2 regions of the Pannonibacter tanglangensis genome follow, and region 2 is predicted to be linked to the other one. Evidence: riboswitches for the same ligand, from Rfam matches in the RefSeq annotation. Region 2 holds a riboswitch; the other holds the start of a gene.
What was found. Region 2 has a riboswitch for S-adenosylmethionine ahead of GWI72_RS12115 (hypothetical protein). Riboswitches for the same ligand answer to the same signal wherever they lie in the genome.
Positions count from the first base shown of each region.

Region 1 (11,299 bases), 230 kb from region 2:
CGGCACTTTCCGGCGAGTCGATGCCGCCGACGCCGATGATCGGCAGGTCCGGGCCGACGAGCTGCCGGACCCGGGCGAGGATGATCGTGGCACGCCGGAACAGCGGCCGGCCCGACAGTCCCCCGGTCTCGGCCGCCGTCTGACGGTCCTGAAGGCCGCTGCGCGACAGGGTGGTGTTCGAGACGATCAGGCCGTCCACCCGATGGGTCGAGACCGCCTCGGCAATGTCCTCCAGCCCCTCCGGCGAAACGTCCGGCGCGATCTTGAGCAGGACCGGCACGGACCGTCCCGTACGGGCAGCGCTGGCGTCACGTTCGGCCATCACGGCGGCCAGCAACCCGTCAAGCGCCTCCCGCGCCTGCAGGTCGCGCAGGCCCGGCGTGTTGGGGGAGGAGACGTTGACGGTGAAATATGAGGCCAGATGGGCGAACGTCCGGATGCCGGCAACATAGTCGGCCACCCGGTCGGTTGCATCCTTGTTGGCACCGACATTGACGCCCACGACGCCACCGCGTCCGCGACGGGCCTCCAGCCGCGCCAGCAGGGCCGCATGGCCTTCGTTGTTGAAGCCGAAGCGGTTGATCACCCCCTGGTCCGCCGGCAGACGGAACAGCCGCGGCCGCGGATTGCCCGGCTGGGGCAGGGGGGTCACGGTGCCGACCTCGGCAAAGCCGAAGCCAAGCCCAAGCACCGCATCCGGCACCTCGCCGTTCTTGTCGAAGCCTGCCGCCATGCCGAGCGGGTTCGGAACATCAAGGCCGAGGACGGTCTGCGCCAGCCGGGGCCAGCGCCGGTTGTCCAGCCGGGGATGAAGCCCGGCGGCAAGGGCCCTGATCGTCACGCTGTGGGCCGTCTCCGCGTCGAGACGATGGAGCGCGCCAAGCGCGAGGCGGCTGACAACGGGGGGAATCATGCGTCAAGCTCCGGAAACACGTGGCGGCCGTCGGCCGCCAGCGGCAGGGGCCGTGCCCAGACAGCGGTCGCCGGATCCAGCGTGGCATAGAGATGCGGGAACAGGGCCCCGCCCCGCGACGGCTCCCACACCAGATCCGCGCCGAACGCCTCCGACGGGAAGGCGGCGAGCACAAGATCGCCCTGACCTGCAAAATGCTTTGCGGCCGTTTCCCGGACCTGCTCATCTGTCGAGAAATGGATGTAGCCGTCGGCCAGATCGACCGGGGCACCGCGAAAGACGCCTTGCGCCAGGGCTTCGTCCCACAGCGCGGCGGGCATGATCTTGAAGATGAGGGGCATGTCGGAAGCTTCTATCCTGTCACAGCGCTGGCCTGATCCGCGCCGTTGCCTGTTCGGCGCGGACCCTAAACGCTGCATTTGTGTTGGACAACCGGCCTTGCCGGGGAAGCGACTGCATATTTCCTTGACAGCAGGAATAATTGCCGGAGTCTGGTGCGATGTAGAGGGATTTATTCCTGATAGGCAACCCGGGAGGTGATCACCATGCTCTCGCACGAAAGAGTATGGGCAGCCATTGATGCCCTGGCCGCCCGCAAGGGACTGTCGCCATCTGGGCTCGCGCGGCGGGCCGGACTGGATCCGACGACCTTCAATCCGTCCAAGCGCATTGCCTCGGACGGACGGCCGCGCTGGCCCTCGACGGAATCGCTCGCCAAGGTGCTGGAGGCGACCGGCGCACAGCTTGGCGAGTTTGTCGCCCTCGTCTCCCCGGTCCGCCAGGAGCAGCCCGTCGCCCGGACGGTGCCGCTGACCATCCCCTTTGCAGGCTTCGCGGCGGCCTCCCGGCCGGGTGCCTTCGATTCGCTCGGCTGTCCCCATGGCGAGGGATGGGACGAGATCCCTTTTCCCGACGCAGCCGACTATCCTGTCTTCGCCCTCGAGATCAGCGGCGATCGCCAGTTGCCCGTCTACCGTGACGGCGACCTGATCGTCGTCGCTCCGAAGGTACCCATCCGGCGGGGCGATCGTGTCGTGGTGCGACAGCATGACGGGCCGCTCGACATCCGGGTCCTGCACCGGCAGACGGCCCGCAGCATCGAGTTGCATCCCCTGGCGCCATCCGGCAACATCCTCGTGCTCGATCTGGCCCAGGTCGACTGGGTTGCACGCATCGTCTGGGCCAGCCAGTAACGTCACGCGCGCGGCCTCGACGGCGGCAGCGGCAGTCCGGAGAGCCCGATGTTTCCCTCAGCGCTGGTCGCCAGGCGACCGTCCCCCGCCAGGCTGGGCGTTCCCGGCCTTGTCCGTGCAACGCTGGTCCTGCTGCCATGGCTTGCGGTTCCGCTGCCCGTGCAGGCGCAGACACCGGCCGTGACCGCCCCTTCCGGCATCCGCAACGTCTCCCCGCCCGGCGTCGTGGCCCCGCCCGTGACCGGTCCGCTGATCCGCGTCGCCCCGGCCGGCAAGCTGGCGGAGCCGAAGGATCCGGAAGCCGGATTGCCGAAGGATGCCTTCGACGTGAAGGGGGCCGTGGTGCTGGATGGCGGAACCCTCAAGGCCGGACGCCTCATCGTCCGCATCGCCCACGTGGAGGGACTGGCGCCAACGCAGACCTGCACCTCCAGGCTGGGGGGCGACTGGCCCTGCGGCGCGCGGGCCCGGGCCTCGCTGCAGGGGCTTGTGCGCGCCTACACGCTCGCTTGCCGCCGGGTGGCGGCGCTGGGCGAACGCGAGATCTCGGCGGTCTGCACGAAGGGGCCGACCGACGTCGGCCTGTGGCTGGTGCGTCAGGGGTGGGCGACGCCGGCTGCCGAGGCACCGGAGGCGTACCGCCAGGCCGTGGACGAGGCCCGGGAGGCGAAGGTCGGGCAGTGGCAGGCCGAATGGGTCGCGGAGCTTGCGCCGCCGATGCTGGTGACGCCCGTCGAGCCGGTGCTGGCAGTGCCCGGCGATGCCGGAGCTGCCCCGCTTGTGGTGCTGCCGGCCGGCCCGTCCGCCGCAACAGACGGCACCGGTCCGTCCGGTCAGTGGCTCAATCCGTTCGATGTCCAGGATCCGGACGGCGCAGGCACGGCCGGACCGGCGGGACCGGACTGAGAGCCGGCCCCGACAGACGCAGGCCTCAGGCCGCGGCCAGTTCCCCGCTGAGCGCCCGTGCGATGAGCGCGCGGGTCTCGGCAATGCCGTAAAGCGCAACGAACGAGCCGAAGCGCGGTCCCTGCTCGAGACCGAGGAGCACCTTGTAGAGCGCCTGGAACCAGGCGACCGACACGCCGGGACCACCATCCGGGCTCTTCTTGCTGTGGTCCTGATAGCGCTCGATCTTGCGCGCCACATCGAGGACGGCATCCTGGATCGTGCCGCCATCCGCCCCGACCGGCAGCGCCGCCAGCGCGGCATCCAGCTCGGCCAGCGCAGCCTGCTCGACCGCGTCGGGCGCACGGAACTGCTTGGTCGGCTTCACGAAGTCGTCGAAGTAGCGGATCGCGTAGGTCACCAGCTGATCGAGGCCGGGATGCGACTGGCGGGTCACATCCGGCGCGTAGCGGGTGATGAAGGCCCACAGCACGTCCTTGTTCTCGGCGTTGGAGGCCGAGACGAGGTTCAGCAGCATGGCGAAGGGCACCGGCGAGCTTGTTGCCGGAACCGCACCGGAGTGGATGTGCCAGGCCGGGTTCATCAGCTTCTGCTCGGCCGACATCGCCGGGAACTTCTCGGCATAGGCCAGATACTCGTCCACCGCCCGCGGAATAACGTCGAAATAGAGCTTCTTGGCCGTCTTCGGCTTCTGGAACATGTAGAGCGCCAGGCTCTCCGGGGAGGCATAGGTCAGCCACTCGTCGATCGTCAGGCCGTTGCCCTTCGACTTGGAGATCTTGGCGCCGTCATCGGCCAGGAACAGCTCGTAGACGAAATGCTCCGGCGGCGTGCCGCCCAGCACCTGGCAGATGCGGTCATAGACCGGCATGTTCGGCCCGTGGTCCTTGCCGAACATCTCGAAATCGACATTGAGCGCCGCCCAGCGGGCGCCGAAATCCGGCTTCCACTGCAGCTTGACCCGGCCGCCGGTCACCGGCAGCGTCACGTCGGTGCCGTCCTCGTCCTCGAAGGTGATGGTGCCCTCGCGGGCGTTGACATCCTTCATCGGCACGTAGAGCACCCGGCCGGAGAGCGGCGAGATCGGCAGGAACGGGCTGTAGGTCGCCCGGCGTTCCTCGCCGAGCGTCGGCAGCATCACGTCCATCAGGTCCTGGTACTTCTCGACGGCCTTCAGCAGGATGCCGTCGAGCTTGCCGGACTTGTAGTATTCGGTCGCGCTGGCGAACTCGTACTCGAAGCCGAATGTGTCGAGGAAGCGCCGCAGCATGGCGTTGTTGTGATCGCCGAAGCTCTTGTAGTCGCCCCCGAACGGATTGGGCACCACGGTCAGCGGCATCTGCAGGTAGGGCTTGAGGGCCTCCTGGTCCGGCACGTTCTCGGGGATCTTGCGCATGCCGTCCATGTCATCGGAAAAGCACAGCAGGCGCGTCGGGATCTTGTCCTCGGTCAGCACGCGGAAGGCCGTGCGCACCATCGTGGTGCGGGCAACCTCGCCGAAGGTGCCGATATGCGGCAGGCCGGACGGTCCGTAGCCCGTCTCGAACAGCACCGGAATGGAAGGATCCCGTTTTTCCACCCGCTTCACCAGTTTCCGCGCTTCCTCGAACGGCCAGGCCTTGGAGGTCCGGGCCGCCTCGACGAATTCGGGCGACAGGTCAAGCGGAGGGAGAGTTCGTGCGCTCATGTCTAGCGGGATCCATGCAGGTGTCTTGGAAACGGGCCGGGCCGGCCGGTCGGGATGTGCGGCGCGGCAACGGGCCGGCGGACACTAGAAAAGCCGCGCGGCTGCGTCAATGAAACTCTCGGCCTGCCGGCCCGAAGCGGAGAGCTTGCCGGCCGGCACCGGACCGCCTACTTGTTCGTCCTGCGAATGCTCTCCAGGAGAACGATGTTTCGATGAGCGACAAGGTCAGCGTGCAGGAAGCCCTGCTTTATGTGATGGTCACCATGTCGGCGGCCGACAGCTCCATGCCCGATGCGGAGCTTGGCTCGATCGGCGATCTGGTGAAGACGCTGCCCGTCTTTGCCGGCTTCGATGGCAACCGGGTCGTGACGGTGGCCCAGGCCTGCGGCGAGCTGCTGCAGCGGCCTGACGGCCTCGACCACATTCTGGAGATCGTCGCCGACAGCCTGTCGCCGCGTCTCTATGACACCGCCTATGCGCTCGCCGTCGAGGTGGCCGCTTCGGACGGCACGCTGCCCGACGAGGAGCTGCGTCTGCTCGAGATCCTGCGCGACCGGCTCAACCTCGACAAGCTGACCGTCGCGGCGATCGAGCGCTCTGCCCAGGCCCGCTTCCGGTCGGCCTGAGGCCTGATCCCAGTCCGGGTGTGCTGTCTGTCCGGGTGCGCTTGCCTGTCGGGCACCCGGCACCTGCCTCAGTTCAGGACCCGCCGCACGGAGGGAGAATCCAGCGAGAAGGCCGGGATCTCCACCTCCATGCGGGAGCCGTCCGGCAGTTCCATGCTGTAGCTTCCCTCCATGATGCCCGAGGGTGTGGCAAGCGGGCAGCCCGAGGTGTACTCGAACGCTTCCCCCGGCAGGATCAGCGGCTGCTGGCCGATGACGCCGGCCCCCTCCACCTCCTCGACCCGCCCGAGCGCGTCGGTGATGATCCAGTGGCGGGTGCGCAGCTGCACCGGGACCGAACCCAGGTTCCGGATCTCGATCGTGTAGGCCCAGACATAGCGGTCCTGCTGCGGTTCGGACTGATCCGGCAAGTACATCGGCTCGACCGTGACCTGGATGCCGTTGGTGGTGGCGCGATACATGGAATGGGGCCCATTATGAAACCTGAGGTGTGTATACCGTTCCATATAGAGAGCCTTGCCACAGTCGCACAGGGGGCATCACGCAACCTGTGACGAAGGCGTGACAGGGCGAGCCTTGCCCTGTGATCGGGAACCGCCCTATGTGGAGGAAAGCCCGAGGGGAACCATCGCATGTTCGACGCCCGCATCCGTCCCCTGATCGACCCGCCGCTTGACGCCCTTGGCCGCCGTCTTGCCGCCGCAGGCCTCAGCGCCAATGCGATCACGGTGCTCGGGCTCGGGCTCGGGCTCGCCGCTGCGGTTGCCATCGCCCTCGACGCGCTGCTCGTCGGGCTGGTGCTGCTGCTGGCCAACCGGCTCGCCGATGGCCTCGACGGCGCCGTGGCGCGGGCGACCCGGCGCACCGACCTGGGCGGTTACCTCGACATCGTCTGCGATTTCATCTTCTACGGCGCGATCCCGCTCGCCTTCGCGCTGCGCGACCCGGACGGGACAGCGCTGGCGGCCGCCGTGCTCCTGTTCAGCTTCTACGCCAATGGCGCCGCCTTCCTGACCTTCGCGATCATGGCGGAGCGGCGCCGGCTGCAGACCAGCCGGCAGGGGCTCAAGTCGCTCTACTATCTGGGCGGGCTTGCCGAAGGCGCGGAGACGATCGCTGTCTTCGCGCTCATGTGCGTGCTGCCGCAGCATGTCGCGCTGATCGCCTATGGCTTTGCGGCCCTCTGCCTGGTGTCGGCGGTGGCGCGCATGGCCACCGCCCTCGTTCTCCTGCGCGCCTAGCTGCGGACGGCAGCCGCTGCCGCCAGACCCCGGTCGATGTCCTCGAGGAGGTCGAGCGGATCCTCCAGGCCGACCGACAGGCGCAGCATGCCGGCCGTGATCCCGAGCTCCAGCCGCGCATCCTCGGCCACGTTCTTGTGCGTGGTCGTGGCCGGATGGGTGATCAGGCTCTTGGCATCGCCCAGATTGTTGGAGAGCTTGATGACCTTCAGCGCGTTGGTGAAGGCAAAGGCGGCGGCCTTGCCTCCGGCAAGCTCGAAGGCAAGCATGGTCGAGCCGCCGGTCATCTGCCGGGCGATCACCTCGGCCTGCGGATGGTCCGGCCGCCCGGGATAGATCAGCCGCGAGATGGCCGCGTGGCCGGCGAGGCGATCCGCCAGACGGGCGGCGCTGTCCGACTGGCGGGCAACGCGCAGCGGCAGCGTCTCCAGCCCCTTGAGCAGAACCCAGGCGTTGAACGGGCTCATGGCCGGACCGGTGTGCTTGACCAGCGGCAGGACCTCGTCCTCGATCCATTTCGCGTTCGACAGCACAACGCCGCCCAGGCAGCGGCCCTGTCCGTCGATGTGCTTGGTCGCCGAGTAGACGACGACATCGGCCCCAAGCTGCAGCGGCGACTGGAACATCGGCGTGGCGAACACGTTGTCGATGATGACCCGGGCGCCGACGGCATGGGCGATCTTCGCCACGGCCGCGATGTCGATCACGTCCAGCGTCGGATTGGTCGGGCTCTCGAGGAAGACGACCTTGGTTTCCGGCTTCACGGCAGCCTGCCACTGGGCCAGATCCGTGCCGTCAACCAGCGTGCTCGTGACCCCGAACCGCGGCAGCAGCGTCTCGACGATGTAGCGACAGGAGCCGAACAGGGCCTTGGCCGCCACCACATGGTCGCCCGCCCGGACGCTTGCCATCAGCGCCAGATTGACCGCTGCCATGCCGCTGGCCGTCCCGATGGCCGCCTCGGCGCCCTCCAGCTCGCACATCCGCTGCTCGAACATCGCAACCGTCGGGTTGGAGTAGCGCGAATAGACGAAGCCGGGATCCTCGCCGTTGAAGCGGGCCTCGGCCGCCTCGGCATTCGGGTAGACGAAGCCCTGGGTCAGGAAGATCGCCTCGGAGGTTTCCCCGTGCTGGGACCGGACGGTTCCGCCGTGAACGAGGCGGGTGGCGGTCCGCAGGCCGGACAGGTCGGCAGGCTGCCCGTCCTTCCTGGTGCCGGTGCTGGCGGACGTGTCGTCGGGTGCGGTCATGGCTCGAGGCTCCAGATACAAAAAAACCGGCCATAGGGGGCCGGGTTTCACCTCCCGACCCTTTTAGCGACTTCTTTAACGTGGCTGCAAGCCGGCCGGCCCAAATCACCACGGATCAGCGGTTCCGATACGCCATTCCCGGCAAAGCGTCAATCAGGGGCAACAAAACTTGGTTGGCCGGCGGTGAACCATCGGCTAATCACTGAAGCCGGACGCCGGCCCTTCCTGCGGGCTCCGGCGTGAACGCGAAAGGCTTCTCCATGCGCTCTGAAGGCATCCTGCCCGCCCACATGATCGAGGACATGTTCCGGTCCGGTGGCATCCGCAGCGCCTCGGCGCCTGTCGAGGGCCAGATCCAGCCCGCCAGCCTGGACCTGCGGCTCGGCACGCTGGCCTACCGGGTCCGTGCGAGCTTCCTGCCGGGCCAGGGCATGACGGTGGCCGACAAGCTCGACGCCTTCGCGCTTCACACGATCGACCTCGTCCGGGGCGCGGTTCTGGAGACCGGCTGCGTCTACATCGTGCCGCTGCAGGAAAGCCTGGCCCTGCCGGAGATCATCTCGGCCACGGCCAACCCGAAAAGCTCGACCGGCCGCCTTGACGTCTTCACCCGCGTCATCACCGACGAGGGCCGTGCCTTCGACACGGTGCCGGCCGGATACCGCGGGCCGCTCTATGCCGAGATCTCGCCGCTGACCTTCCCGATCCTGGTGCGCGAGGGCTCGCGCCTGTCGCAGATCCGCTTCCGCATCGGCGATCCGCTGATCGCGGACAGCGAGCTGGAAGGCGTGCACCAGAGCGAAAGGCTGGTGACCGGCGGCAACGAGCGCATCGGCGGCGGCGTCCAGCTGTCCATCGACCTCGAGGGGGCCGGCGAGGGAAGCCTTGTCGGCTACCGTGCCAAGCATCACACCGGCGTCATCGACGTCGACCTCAAGGCCGCGCACCATCCGCTGGATTTCTGGGAGCCGATCCACCGGCGCGGTGCGGCCGAGCTGATCCTGGATCCGAACGAGTTCTACATCCTCGTCAGCCAGGAGGCCGTGCATGTGCCGCCCCTGTATGCGGCCGAGATGGTGCCCTTCGATCCGCTCGTCGGCGAGTTCCGCGTCCATTATGCCGGCTTCTTCGATCCCGGCTTCGGTCACACCGGCGCAGGCGGGACCGGGTCGCGCGCCGTGCTGGAAGTGCGATCCCACGACGTGCCCTTCATCCTGGAGCACGGCCAGACGGTCGGCCGGCTGGTCTATGAGCACATGCTGGAACGACCGCAGCGTCTTTACGGCGAGGGGATCGGTTCCAATTATCAGGGGCAGGCCCTGAAACTGTCCAAGCATTTCCGACCGCTGTCGTGAGGGCTGCCAGCGGCGGGGAGAACCGTTCGCCGATGTTCGTTGCTGCCGGGGTTCCGGTCGTCCATCACCCGGCCTATTGTGCCGATCTGCCCGAGGGGCACCGCTTTCCGATGAACAAGTTCCGCCGCGTGGCGGAACTGGCGCTGGCCGAGGGGCTTGTGCCTGGCGGGCGGTTCCACAAGCCGCGCCCGGCGCCGGCCGAGTGGATCGCGCTGGCCCATGACCCGGCCTATGTCGAGCAGGTCTTCACGGCCAGCGTTCCTGCGGCGGTGGCGCGGGAGATCGGCTTTCCGATGACCGAGAGCGTGGCGCTGCGCGGCCGGTGCGCCACCGGGGGCACCGTCCTTGCGGGCTATCTCGCCCTGCGGCACGGCCTTGCCTGCAACACCGCTGGCGGCAGCCACCATGCGCGGCGCGCCCATGGCGCCGGCTTCTGCGTGTTCAACGACGTGGCCGTTGCCATCCGCGTCATGCAGGCCGACCGGGTCATCCGCCGGGCCCTGGTGGTGGACCTCGACGTGCATCAGGGCGACGGCACGGCGGACATCTTCGCCGGCGACCCGGATGTCTTCACCTTCTCGATGCACTCGGAGAAGAACTATCCCGTCCGCAAGGTGCCTTCGAGCCTCGACATCGGACTGGAGGACGGGGTGCAGGACGAGGCCTATCTGGCGCGTCTGGCGGCGGCCTTGCCGGCCGTAGTGGAGGCCGCGAGCCCCGACATCGTCTTCTACAACGCGGGCGTCGATCCCTTTTCCGGCGACAAGCTGGGACGCCTCGGCCTCAGCCGCGAGGGGCTGCGGCGGCGCGACGAACTGGTCATCGGCTATGTCCGACGGCAGGGCCTGCCGCTCGCCGGCGTGCTCGGGGGCGGCTATTCCACCGACATCGACGAACTGGCCGACCGGCATCTGACGCTGCTGCGCTCGGCCGTCGCGGTGGACGCGGGGCTGGCCGAGACGCTCATCTGATCTCAGATGGCCAAGACCGGGCAGGACCTTGCCCGGACTGGCCCGGACAGGCCCGGACTGGCCCGGATTGGCCAGAACCGGGAAGCTGCGCGGTCAGCGGCCGCGCGCGGACAGGATCCGGCTGATGAGCCAGATCGGAACCACGATGACAGCGCCCAGCACGAGATACTGCCCGACCTGCTCGACGGCATTGAAGCCCATGTTCCAGAGCCGCTCGATGAAGGAGAGAACGAGGTCGATCACGCCGAGGGGATCGAGATCCAGCGCAGACAGGATGACGCCGACCACCAGCGACAGGAAGGTCAGACGGAGAATGACGCGCAGCGGCGTGTCTCCGAGAAATCGTGTCAAACCGTCGCCAGCCATGGGGCACTCCGTTGCTGCTGCTGTGGCATCATCTGCCCTTAGATAGGCAATGCCGCAGGGCTTCGCACCCCTCGCGCGCGGTGCGGGCAACGTTTTCCCCGGAGTGTCCGCTCAGGCGATGTGGTCTTCCAGCCTGGCGTCGCCGTGCATCCGCACGGCCTTGGGCGGGACGCCGTACCACGTCTTCACGGCCCGCGAGAAGGCCGACAGTTCCGAGAAGCCGAGCAGATAGGCGATTTCCTTCATCGGCAGCGTCGTGTCCTTGAGGTAGCGCGCGGCCATGTTGCGACGGATCGTTTCGGTCAGCTTGCGGAAGGACGTGCCCTCCGCCTCCAGCAGCCGCTGCAGCGAGCGCTGCGACATGCCAAGCTCGCTGGCCACCTGTTCCAGTGACACGTTGCCCGACTTCAGGGCCTCGTTGATCTTGTCCGCGACGCGCGTCAGCGGATCGTTGCGCCCGCCATAATCCTCCATCTCGCGAATCGCCGCCTGCTCGACGATGGCATAGAGGTTCGCCTCGCTGCGCGGCGTCGGACGTCCCAGATAGGCCTGCGGGATCAGGATGCGGTCCTGCGCCTGCCCGAAGGCCAGCCGGTCCCCGTGACGGCGCTGGAAATCCGACATCTTGCGCGGCGCCGGCTGGGTCGTCTCGATCAGGATTTCCGCCGAGGGATCCTGCACGGCGAACTCGATGCGGCCTGCCGCCCAGGCCAGACGCTCATAGGTGCTCTGGATCCTGGGCAGTCCCACTTCGGGCACGAACCACTCGAGGATCCCGTGCTCGCCCTCCT
Region 1 is NZ_JAABLQ010000001.1:2,484,219-2,495,517, reverse strand. It holds gene GWI72_RS11105 (quinone-dependent dihydroorotate dehydrogenase) at 1-913, opposite strand, end outside; gene GWI72_RS11100 (DUF952 domain-containing protein) at 910-1,254, opposite strand; gene GWI72_RS11095 (S24 family peptidase) at 1,459-2,106, shown strand; gene GWI72_RS11090 (thermonuclease family protein) at 2,155-3,012, shown strand; gene GWI72_RS11085 (lysine--tRNA ligase) at 3,038-4,699, opposite strand; gene GWI72_RS11080 (tellurite resistance TerB family protein) at 4,912-5,325, shown strand; gene apaG (Co2+/Mg2+ efflux protein ApaG) at 5,394-5,786, opposite strand; gene GWI72_RS11070 (CDP-alcohol phosphatidyltransferase family protein) at 5,958-6,566, shown strand; gene GWI72_RS11065 (O-succinylhomoserine sulfhydrylase) at 6,563-7,816, opposite strand; SAM riboswitch at 7,859-7,938, opposite strand; gene GWI72_RS11060 (2'-deoxycytidine 5'-triphosphate deaminase) at 8,077-9,171, shown strand; gene GWI72_RS11055 (histone deacetylase family protein) at 9,204-10,142, shown strand; gene GWI72_RS11050 (DUF6460 domain-containing protein) at 10,236-10,508, opposite strand; gene GWI72_RS11045 (helix-turn-helix transcriptional regulator) at 10,620-11,299, opposite strand, start outside.
Region 1: another riboswitch for S-adenosylmethionine. It lies ahead of GWI72_RS11065 (O-succinylhomoserine sulfhydrylase); the one in region 2 lies ahead of GWI72_RS12115 (hypothetical protein).

Region 2 (11,299 bases):
GGGCATGCTCCTGTCCATGTATCTGGACTCGCGCGGCATGGAGCTGCCACGCCTCGACGGGATCGGCCGCAGCCTGATCCTGAACGCCAGACTGGCCTTTGCCGCCGGCGGCCTCGCCTTGCTCGTTCTCGCACTCGTGGAGTTTGATCTTGTCTGAGTTTCCCGAACCCGCCACCCGGGACTTCATCGCCCGGCGCAGCATCCGCGTGCTGCCCTTCGTCCTCATCTGGGTCGCCGCGCCCATGCCGCTGTGGCTGATGCTGCTGTTGCAACTGTTCTACTGAGTGGCGCCCGACCGAAGGCCCTGCCGTCGTCACAGGCAGGCGCCCGCCTGCAATCTGCGCATTTCTTCCCGGACGAATTCAAGTAGGCTCGGCACAGGTGATTTGCCCGGAGACCAGCCTTGAACGCAGAGACGATGCCGATTGCAGAAGATGCCCCGACCGGCGACCTGACCCTTCGCACCATGGCCATGCCGGCGGACACGAATGCCGCTGGCGACATCTTCGGCGGCTGGGTGCTGTCGCAGATGGACCTTGCCGGCGGGATCGCAGCCGGGCAGCGCGCCGGCGGACGTGTGGTGACCATCGCCGTGGACAAGATGAAGTTCATTCGCCCGGTGCATGTCGGCGACGTTCTCTGCGTCTATTCGCGCGTCGGCCGCATCGGCCGCACCTCGATGGAGATCCATCTCGAGGCCTGGGCCCTGCGTCACCGCTTTGGCCACCGCGAAAAGGTGACGGAGGCCACCTTCACCTTCGTGGCTGTCGATGACGACGGACGTCCGGTCGCCGTGCCGCCCGTCGCGGGCTGAGGGCCGACGGCCGACCCCGACCGATCGAACACGGTCGCGGCCAGGCCATGACGGGCCGTGCCGGCCCGACGGATGCCGTTTCGACGCGGACCCGCAAGGGATCGGTCACAGGCGAGGGCCCGCGTCCGGAGGCAGAACGGTGAAAGGGGAGGCAGGATCCGCTGCGATCAGCCGCGCAGGATCTGTTTGGCGCGCCTCTCGAGGTCGGCATAAAGGCCTTCATCAATGGCCTTGCTGCAACCGGACTCCCAGAGGGCAAGCTGGTCTTCGACCCGCGCCTCACGCTCGTCGGCGGACAGCGGCGCAAGCGGTCTTGTGATGGCAGTGCGCAGTTTGAACTGGCGCATCCGCTGCAGGACATAGAATTCCGAGGCGGTCAGCTGGGCATGGGCATGGGAAACGCCCAGATCCAGGGACAACACCCCGGATACGACAATCTGGGGGACGGCAGTCACGGCTACATTCTCCTTCGACATTAAAAAATCCTCCGTCGGTTGCCCGAGGAGGACTGGCGCATGTCAGCATTCAACCGCTTGGTTGCCGGAAGCACAGCTTCGGCCACATCCCTCTGCGGAGACCACCTTGCCCGGTCAGGCAGGTTGGCGAGGGCGCCAGCCCTTCTCTTGATGATGGCGGCCTTATGCCATGAAGCAGGTGCAGGGTCAATCACCGCGGCTCCGGATCGTGGATCTCTCTAGAAGCTCTCTCGGTGTCGTCAACAAGCCGTTAACGCAAGGTCAGACGGCAGTCCCGGGATGAACTGCAGACAAGCGGGACGCACGGCGCGATGACCCTGCGCAGGTCCGGGCCGCTGCCGGCCTCCTCGCCAGCTGGATGCTTGACCTTGACCAGAGGTGCGGCGACGGGATCTCGGCGCCGGCGAAGGCCGGGCCTCCTCAACCTCCGGATGGCCGATCACGCGCCGGGCTGCGGCTGCATCTGGTCCTGGTCGATCCGGCCGTCGACCAGATGCAGCCGCCGGTGCATCCGCGCGGCCAGCTGCATGTCATGGGTTACGGCAACGACCGTGGTGCCGTCTTCCTTCACGATGCGCTCCAGCGCCAGGAACACCTGCTCGGTGGCATGGGAATCGAGGCTGCCGGTCGGCTCGTCGGCAAGGATCAGCCGCGGCCCGTTGGCCAGCGCGCGGGCCACCGCCACCCGCTGGCGCTGCCCGCCCGACAGCTGGTCCGGCCGCCGGTGGGCGAAATCGGCCAGGCCAAGGCTGGCCAGCAGATGATATGCCCGCTCGCGCGCCGCCGCCCGCGACAGGAGGCCCAGCTTGCGCATCGGGATCATCACGTTCTCGAGCGAGGTGAATTCCGGCAAGAGGAAGTGGAACTGGAACACGAAGCCGAGATCCTTGAGGCGCAGCCGGGCGAGACTGTCGCTGTCCAGATCCCGCGTGCTGTCGCCCAGCACCGTCACATCGCCCGATGTCGGCCGGTCCAGAAGGCCGAGCAGGTAGAGCAGCGACGACTTGCCCGAGCCCGAAGGGCCGGTGATGGCCACGAATTCGCCCTGACCGATGCGGATCGTGATGTTCTCCACCAGGGTCACGGGCACGGTGGCCGGCAGGATCCGTGTCAGCGCATGTGTCTCGAGCAGGGCCGGGGCCATCAGCTTGCCCCCCGGATGATGTCGACGGGGTTCAGCGCCGCCGCCCGGCGTGCCGGCAGGTAGCCGGCAATGGCCGAGGAGGCCAGGGCCAGGGCCGAGGCGATCACATAGTGCAGCGGGCTCATGTAGATGGGCAGATGTGTCACCTCGACCGCGTTGCTGGCAAAGGAAAACGTGATCGAGGCCATGTAGCTCGACAGGGCAAAGCCCAGCAGGCAGCCCCCGGCGGCGCCGAGACTGCCGATGAGAACCCCCTCGAAGACGAAGACGGCCTGCATGTCCCGTTCGGCAAAGCCGAGCGATTTCAGGATCGCGATGTCGCGCGCCTTCTCGTGCACGATGGTCGAGATGATGTTGAAGATGCCGAAACCGGCCACCAGCAGGATCGCGCCGACGACCGTGTACATGATCACGTTGCGCACGGCGAAGGCCTCCATCAGGCCCTCGTTGGCCTGCTGCCAGGACACAGCCTTGTAGCCCAGCAGACGCTCGGCACGGGCGGCAACCGCATCCGCCTCGTTGATGTCGCGCAGGTGGATGGCGATCCCGTTGATCACGTTCTGCCGTTCCATCAGGATCTGCACGGCCTTCAGCGGCGCATAGGCGAGACCTTCGTCGCTGCCGGTGACGCCGGTGTGGAACAGGCCGACGATCCTGAACCGCTTCGCAAGACCGGAGGCGGAGGTCAGCGTCACGGTGTCGCCGACCCCTGCACCCAGCCGCGTGGCCGCCGTGTCGCCGAGGATCAGCCCGTTGGCTGTCGCCGCCAGATCGTGGAAGCTGCCCTGGCGCATGTCCTCGGCAATCTTCGACACCCGCACCTCGGCGGCCGGGTCGACGCCCCGCAGGGACAGGCCGAGATCCTGTCCGGCATAGCGCAGCACCGCCTGTCCCGTCAGTCGCGGCGCCAGGTCGCCGTCAACCCAGTTGCGCAGGGCAGTTATAGCCTCTGTCGGATTGCGGATGCCCCGGGTGTCCTCCACCGGTCGCAGCCCGTGGAAGGCGACCGCCGCATAGGCCGTGGCGGCGGGCTGCGGGGCCGGGTTGCGCCGGTCGTCGGTGACCTCGACATGGGCGATGGCGTCGATCAGGGCCGTGACGAAGTCCCGCTGCGATCCCTCCATCAGGCTCGCCATGGCGACGGAAAAGCCGACACCCAGGGCCACGCCCAGCGTCGAGACAAGGGTCTGGCGCAAGCGCGCCCGGACATGGGTAAGGGCGATTTCCAGAAGCAGCATCATGGCTTTGCGCCATCCGTATCGGCAACCGGCGCGATCCTCTGTCCAGGTTTCAGGTCATCGCGGAACGGGGAGACGAGCCGGGCGTCCGGGTCGAGACCGGACAGCACCTGGCTGGCCTCCACACCCCTGATGCCGATGCCGACCGGCTGGCGCGCCAGCGTGCCGTCGTCCGCGACCGTCAGCACCTCGGTTCCGTCAAGCGCCGCGGTGGGGACCAGCAGCGCGTCGGGAACCTCCCGGGTGACGATGTTGAGCTCCACCGTCATGCCCACCCGCAACGGCGTGTCCTCGGGCAGGGCGAGATAGACCCGGTAGTTCTTCAGCACCGGGTCGCCCATCGGCGTGATGCGGTCAACCGTTGCCGTCAGCGCCTGGCCGGGAAAGGCATCGGCCCGGATCAGCGCCTTCTGTCCCGGGGCCACCTGGGGGATGTCCTCCTCGTTGACGTCGGCCACGAGGCGCAGCGGTGACGGCTGGCCGATCCAGAACAGGATTTCGCCCGGCGCCACGACTTCGCCGACGGAGCCGTCCTGCCGCAGGACGAGGCCGGAAATGGGCGCGCGGATCGTGTAGTCGTTCAGCCGTTCCCGCTGCGCCGCCAGAAGGGCGCTGATCTGGGAATATTCGCTGAGCGCCTTGTCATAGACCTGCTGGCTGATTACCCGCCGCTGCATCAGTTCCAGCGCGCGTTCCTGTTCGCTGAGCGACAGGCTCTGGCGGGCCTCCAGTTCCTTCAGCGTGGCCCGGGCATCGCCGGCGTCCAGTTCCGCCAGCACGTCGCCCGCGCGGATGCTGCGCCCTTCGCAGTCGCACAGTTCGACCAGGCGTTCCCGCAGCAGCGAGGTCACCTTCGCCCAGATGACCGGCTCGACACTGGCCGTTGCATAGACGACATCGGCCGCCGTCCCGCGCGAGGGGGAGACGACGGCGACCTCCGGCGGGCGGTTGGTCCAGAAAAGAAAGGCCGCAACGGCGGCGGCGACGGCGAGAAGCACCAGGGCAGGTTTGACAATGCGCATGCAGCGAGCCTCGCGCGAATGACCGGCCCTGACAATGGGCAAAGCGCCCGGCGACCGCCTTGCGGCAGGTCAAGGGCCAGCGCCGTCCGCTCACGCGCCGGGTGCCGGCGCGTCCTGGCTGGAAGAGCCACTGCGTGCGGTCGCCTCCTGCGGCCGCCCCGATGCGAGGACCAGCCATGCCGGCCCAGGATGATCCCAGTCTCAGCATGATCAACGTCAACAATGCGGGCTTCGGCACCCTGCGGCTGGATCCGGCCGCAGAAGCCGGGAACTACCGCGACCACCTCCTGCCGGCGCTCAGCCAGATGCCGAGTGTCTACTATGGCACCGCCCTGGCCACCCTGTCGGTGCGTCTGCGGCCGCTGCACGAGCACGGGTTTGTCGCGACCGGCGCGAGCACCCGGCTCTACTTCGCGGTGGCGGGGATGCTGGACGACATGCAGAACCCGCGCACGGCGCTCTCCACCAGCTGGGAGAATGTCGGCGGTCCGGTCATGAAGAGCCGCTACTATGTCTACGCCCGCCTCGGGGTCTCCGGTGGCGATGTCCTGACGTCGGTCGCGGCGTTGCAGGCCGGCGCCGAGCAGGTCAGCACGGCCGAGCTTGTCGCGGCCAACGGGGCGAGCAACGTCAGCGGTCCCACCCGCGTCGCCTATGTCACGGACGGTGCGCTTGCCGGAACCTTCTGGGCCTTCAAGCATGCCGGCTGGCGCAGCTCGATCCTGCCGGACGCGGTCAACCGCCGCTACCGTCCGCTCTGCCTGATGGACTTCCGGATTGATCCGGCCCAGGTCGGCGCCGCCCGGGCAGACGGGGCTGACTTCGGTGCGACCCTGGCGCTGGTGCCCGCCGCCCGCAACCAGGTCCATCTCGGTCATGGACTGATCGACGTCCAGAACCTCAGGGCCTTCTATCAAGGGCAGACCTATGCCAGCCCGGTCGGGAACGTGGCCGGAAACACGATCTGGACCAACTTCAACCGCCTCGGCACCTATCAGCAGCGCGCCTCGTACCAGGGGTTCGACGGGGTGGCCGTGACAGGCCCGCTGATGCGCGGCGGCGAGCAGTACTTTCCGCTCGGCTACTTCCGCACCTTCCCCGTTCTGGCTGCGGGCCTGCCCGCGAACGAGATTGCCCAGCGGCAATGCGGCGTCGTTGCAGCCATGATCAACGGCTTCGTCAACGCCTGAGACCGGCAACGGCGGACCCTGTGCCTGCCCGTGGCTCGCCTCAGTAGTGTGGCGGCTTGTCGATGCGGTGCTGCGGCAGGCCGACCTCGATCAGCTCCTCGATCTGGTCAGTCATCTCGAGCAGCCGGCGCGTCAGGCGGTCGATCTGCCGGCCCTGTTCGATCACGACGGCGTTCAGCTCGTCGATGGCATGGTTGGCATGCGCAAGGTCGATCTCGAGTTTCTCGATCCGCTCTTCGGACATGACGGCTCCCCTGTGCTCGCTCCCGACCAGCGCATACGCCGATTTTCGGATCCGGACAAGGCGCACCCTTGGCAAGTCCCCGGGACCTGCTAGATGCTTTGGCGTGCCTGCCTTTTGTCCGCAGTTTGCGGACGCCTTACCGAAAGCGACGCCATGACCAACCTTGCCGATTTTCCCATCACGCGGAAGTGGCCGGCCCAGCATCCGGACCGCCTGCAGCTCTACTCCCTGCCGACGCCGAACGGCATCAAGGTCAGCGCCATGCTGCTGGAGACCGGGTTGCCCTACGAGGCGCATCTGGTGGATTTCGCCAGCAACGACCAGATGACGCCCGAGTTCCTCTCGCTCAATCCGAACAACAAGATCCCCGCGATCCTTGACCCGAACGGTCCGGGCGGGCGGCCGCTGGCGCTCTGGGAATCCGGTGCGATCCTGATCTATCTGGCCGAGAAGACCGGCCGCTTCCTCAGCCCGGACCCCGCGCTGCGTCACGAGACGATCCAGTGGCTGATGTGGCAGATGGGCGGGCTTGGCCCGATGTCCGGCCAGCTCGGGTTCTTCCACAAGTTCGCCGGTCGGGATTATGAGGACCGCCGCCCGTTCGAGCGGTACCGCGACGAGGTCAGGCGCCTGCTCGGCGTGCTGGATCAGCGCCTCGATGGCCGGGAATGGATCATGGGATCCGACTATTCCATCGCCGACATCGCCTGCTGGCCGTGGCTGCGCACGATCTCGGGCTTCTACGAGGCAAGCGAGCACGTTGACCTGGCCAGCCGCAAGAACGTGCTGCGCTGGTTCGAGGCCTGCATGGCCCGCCCGGCCAGCACGCCGGCCACCAACATTCCCCCGCGCCCCTGATCTCGCGGATCGGGTCGTGACACCCTGAACGCCTGGCCCAGACGCCTGACACAGACGCCTGACACAGACGCCTGGCCCAGACGCCTGGCACAGACGCCTGACACAGACTGGGCGGACAGGAAATATCGGGAGACGGCCCGGCTGGTCCGGGCCTTTTCACGGCCGAAGGCGCGTCTCATGCGCGCCGTCCAGACACGCGAACGAGAAAGGGCGGCCCGAGGGCCGCCCTTTCCGCATTCAGCTGATGATCGGGTTATGGACTTCTTGGAAGTCCATGCCGCACCCCGTGCCCGCTGCAGGGCGGGCACAGGACTTAAGCTGATGGTCGGCTTTATGGACTTCTTAGAAGTCCATGCCGCACCCCGTGCCCGCTGCAGGGCGGGCACAGGACTTAAGCTGATGGTCGGCTTTATGGACTTCTTAGAAGTCCATGCCGCCCATGCCGCCCATGCCGCCGCCGCCCGGCATGGCCGGCGCGTCCTTCTTCGGCAGCTCGGCAACCATGGCGCCGGTGGTGATCAGCAGACCGGCGACCGAAGCGGCGTCCTGCAGGGCAGTGCGCACGACCTTGGTCGGGTCGATGATGCCGGCTTCGATCATGTTGACATAGGTCTCGGACTGAGCGTCGAAGCCGAAGGTGACGTCGTTGCTTTCCATGACCTTGCCGACAACGATCGAGCCTTCGACGCCGGCGTTCTCGGCGATCTGGCGGATCGGGGCTTCAAGAGCGCGCAGGACGATCTTGACGCCAGCCTGGATGTCGGCGTTGTCGGAGGTCAGCTTCTCGACGGCAGCCTTGGCGCGCAGGAGAGCGGTACCGCCGCCCGGGACGATGCCTTCTTCCACGGCCGCACGGGTCGCGTTCAGGGCGTCGTCGACGCGGTCCTTCTTTTCCTTCACTTCGATCTCGGTCGCACCGCCGACGCGGATGACGGCAACGCCGCCAGCCAGCTTGGCCAGACGCTCCTGCAGCTTCTCGCGGTCGTAGTCCGAGGTGGTCTCCTCGATCTGCGCCTTGATCTGGGCAACGCGGCCGGCGATGTCGTCCTTGGAGCCCGAACCATCAACGATGGTGGTGTTTTCCTTGGAGATCGAGACCTTCTCGGCGCGGCCGAGCATGTCGAGGGTGACGTTCTCGAGCTTGATGCCGAGGTCTTCGGAGATGACGGTGCCGCCGGTCAGGATGGCGATGTCTTCCAGCATGGCCTTGCGGCGGTCGCCGAAGCCCGGAGCCTTGACGGCAGCGATCTTGAGGCCGCCACGCAGCTTGTTGACGACGAGGGTCGCCAGGGCTTCGCCTTCGACGTCTTCAGCGATGATGAGGAGCGGCTTGCCCGACTGCACCACGGCCTCGAGGACCGGCAGCATCGACTGCAGGTTGGAGAGCTTCTTCTCGTGCAGGAGAATGAACGGCTTCTCCAGCTCGGCGAGCATCTTCTCGGCGTTGGTGACGAAGTACGGGGACAGGTAGCCGCGGTCGAACTGCATGCCCTCGACGACTTCCAGCTCGGTCTCGAGAGACTTGGCTTCCTCGACGGTGATCACGCCCTCGTTGCCGACCTTCTGCATCGCCTCAGCGATGTCACGGCCGACCTGCTTGTCGCCGTTGGCCGAGATGGTGCCGACCTGGGCAACTTCTTCCGAAGTGGTGATCTTCTTGGAAGAGGCGATCAGGTGCTTGACGGCTTCGGCAGCGGCGAGGTCGATGCCGCGCTTCAGGTCCATCGGGTTCATGCCGGCGGCAACGGCCTTGGCGCCTTCCTTGACGATGGCCTGGGCCAGAACCGTCGCGGTGGTGGTGCCGTCACCGGCGATGTCGTTGGTCTTCGAGGCCACTTCGCGCACCATCTGGGCGCCCATGTTCTCGAACTTGTCTTCGAGCTCGATTTCCTTGGCGACGGAGACACCGTCCTTGGTGATGCGCGGTGCGCCGAAGGCCTTGTCGAGCACGACGTTGCGGCCCTTCGGGCCGAGGGTCACCTTCACGGCGTTGGCGAGGATGTCCACGCCGCGCAGCATCTTTTCACGGGCATCAGCGCCGAACTTTACGTCCTTAGCAGCCATTTTCTCGTCTCACTTGTAACTTGGGTTGATGTCGGAACGATCAGGATATCCGCCAGAAGATCAGGCGATCACACCCATGATGTCGGATTCCTTCATGATCAGCAGGTCTTCGCCGTTGATCTTGACTTCGGTGCCGGACCACTTGCCGAACAGCACGCGGTCGCCAGCCTTAACGTCAACCGGGATCAGCTCGCCGTTGTCCTTGCGGGCACCCGGGCCGACGGAGACGACTTCGCCTTCCTGCGGCTTTTCCTTGGCGGTGTCCGGAATGATGATGCCGCCGGCGGTCTTCTCTTCCGAGGTTACGCGACGAACAACGACACGGTCGTGCAGCGGACGAAACGTCATTTGGCTCTTTCCTCTCATGCGGCGTGCCCCCATCTGAAAGCAGCACGCAATCCATTAGGTTGATGGCTCGAGAGAGCGCGGGAGGAGATCCCGCGTCCTGTTAGCACTCCTCAACAGCGAGTGCTAACGCGTCCACGATGTAGGAGCGGGGCTGCGGGATGTCAATGCCGGCCGCGTGCAAAAAATCAGGGGCGGGGCAGACGGCGACAGGTGTCGGAAAACACGGTAAACGACCCGCGCCGGGGACCTGCGCGGGTCAGGCCCTGACGAAGCCGCGCAGGGTCAGGCCGGGGCGGGTCGTGAACTCCGTCGGACGGTTCATGCCCGCGTCGGCGGCCACGAACACGAAGCTGTCGGGTTCAAGCCTGTAGATCGCCGGCAGGCGCTTGCCGGCATCCTCGCCGATCGTGTCGATCCAGGTGATGGATTTCGGCTGCGTGGTTGCGTCCAGCTCGAACAGCCCCTCAAGGATCGTCTCGCCGCCCGGAATGGCGACATGGAACCGGGTGCCCGTGATCGTCGTGATCGCGCCGGGCAGGCCATGGCTGTCCGGCGGATCGACGAGGCCGTTCTCCTCGAAGCGAACCTGGAGCCAGCGACCCTGCAGGGCCTCCAGATCTGTGCGCGTGTCAGGCGTCATGGTTATGTATCCACGAGAGGCGCTGCGAGGCGTTACTGCAGCCGTTCGGACCAGGACTGGCGTTTCCGGTAGATGGTCGAGGGGCTGATCTCGAGCGCGGCCGCGGCGAGGGCGATGTTGCCGTCGAAGGCATCCAGCGCATCCTCGATGATCCGGCGTTCCTGCGCCCAGAGCGGCTCGATGCTCGAGTGCGGTCGTCCGCTGCGGGCCGGACGTCGCCTGTCGCGGACGTCCTCTGCGGGAGCGCGCGCCCGGTTGAAGGTGTCGCGGATCACCAGCGGCAGCATCTCGTAGCTCACCGAGCCGCCGTCGTTCATCACCACGATCTGGCGGATGGTGTTTTCCAGCTGGCGCACGTTGCCCGGCCAGCCGTAGCTGAGCAGCCGCGCCTCGGCATCCGCGTCGAAGTTGCGGAAGCTGCGTGCCTCCTCTCCGGCAAAGCGGGCGAGGAACGCGTGGGCCAGCGGCAGGATGTCGTCCCGCCGGTCGCGCAGCGGCGGAACCTGCACCGGCAGCACATGCAGACGGTAGTAGAGATCTTCCCGGAGGCGCCCGGCCGCCACTTCGGCGAGCGGATCGCGGCTGGTCGAGCAGACCAGACGGATGTCCACGTCGATGTCCTTGCCGCTGCCCCCCAGGGGAGCCGGGATCGAGCCGGTCTGGATCACACGCAGCAGACGGCTCTGCAGGGCCGGATCCATGTCGCAGATCTCGTCGAGATAGAGCGTGCCGCCATCGGCGAGGCTGAGCAGCTCGCTGCGTCCGCTGCGGCTGCCTGTCAGGCTGCCGAACAGCTCCGCCTCGAGTTCGTCGGCGCCGAGCCCCGCGCAGTTGACGGTCACGAGGCGACCGGTGCGGCGGTCGGACTGGCCGTGGATGGCCTCGGCGCAGAGCGTCTTGCCGGAGCCTGCCTCACCGGTGATGAACACCGGGGCACTCGAGGGGCCGAGACGGCGAATGGTGGCATAGAGATGCCGCATCGGCTGCGACTGGCTGGAGAAGCGCCCCACCGGCTTGCCGGCCTCGGCCCCCGCGGGCAGCGGATCGGCCTCCCGGCGCGGCTGCGGCACGGCCGCGACACTGCGGCTGCGGCGCATGTCGAGGTGGGCGCGCACCTTCTGCGTCAGCGCATCGAGGGAATAGGGCTTGACCAGGAAGTCATGCGCGCCGGCGCGCATCGCGTTCAGCGACCGGGTGACGGAGCCCTCGGCGCTGACGGCGATGATCACCGCCGTCGGGCACCGCACGGCAAAGCGGGACA
Region 2 is NZ_JAABLQ010000001.1:2,712,863-2,724,161, reverse strand. It holds gene GWI72_RS12125 (hypothetical protein) at 1-157, shown strand, start outside; gene GWI72_RS20325 (hypothetical protein) at 150-284, shown strand; gene GWI72_RS12120 (acyl-CoA thioesterase) at 419-814, shown strand; gene GWI72_RS12115 (hypothetical protein) at 982-1,290, opposite strand; SAM-I-IV-variant riboswitch at 1,338-1,449, opposite strand; gene GWI72_RS12110 (ABC transporter ATP-binding protein) at 1,730-2,434, opposite strand; gene GWI72_RS12105 (ABC transporter permease) at 2,434-3,675, opposite strand; gene GWI72_RS12100 (efflux RND transporter periplasmic adaptor subunit) at 3,672-4,694, opposite strand; gene GWI72_RS12095 (hypothetical protein) at 4,871-5,884, shown strand; gene GWI72_RS12090 (SlyX family protein) at 5,925-6,128, opposite strand; gene GWI72_RS12085 (glutathione S-transferase N-terminal domain-containing protein) at 6,282-6,986, shown strand; gene groL (chaperonin GroEL) at 7,407-9,050, opposite strand; gene groES (co-chaperone GroES) at 9,111-9,398, opposite strand; gene GWI72_RS12070 (TIGR03067 domain-containing protein) at 9,655-10,038, opposite strand; gene GWI72_RS12065 (sigma-54-dependent transcriptional regulator) at 10,071-11,299, opposite strand, start outside.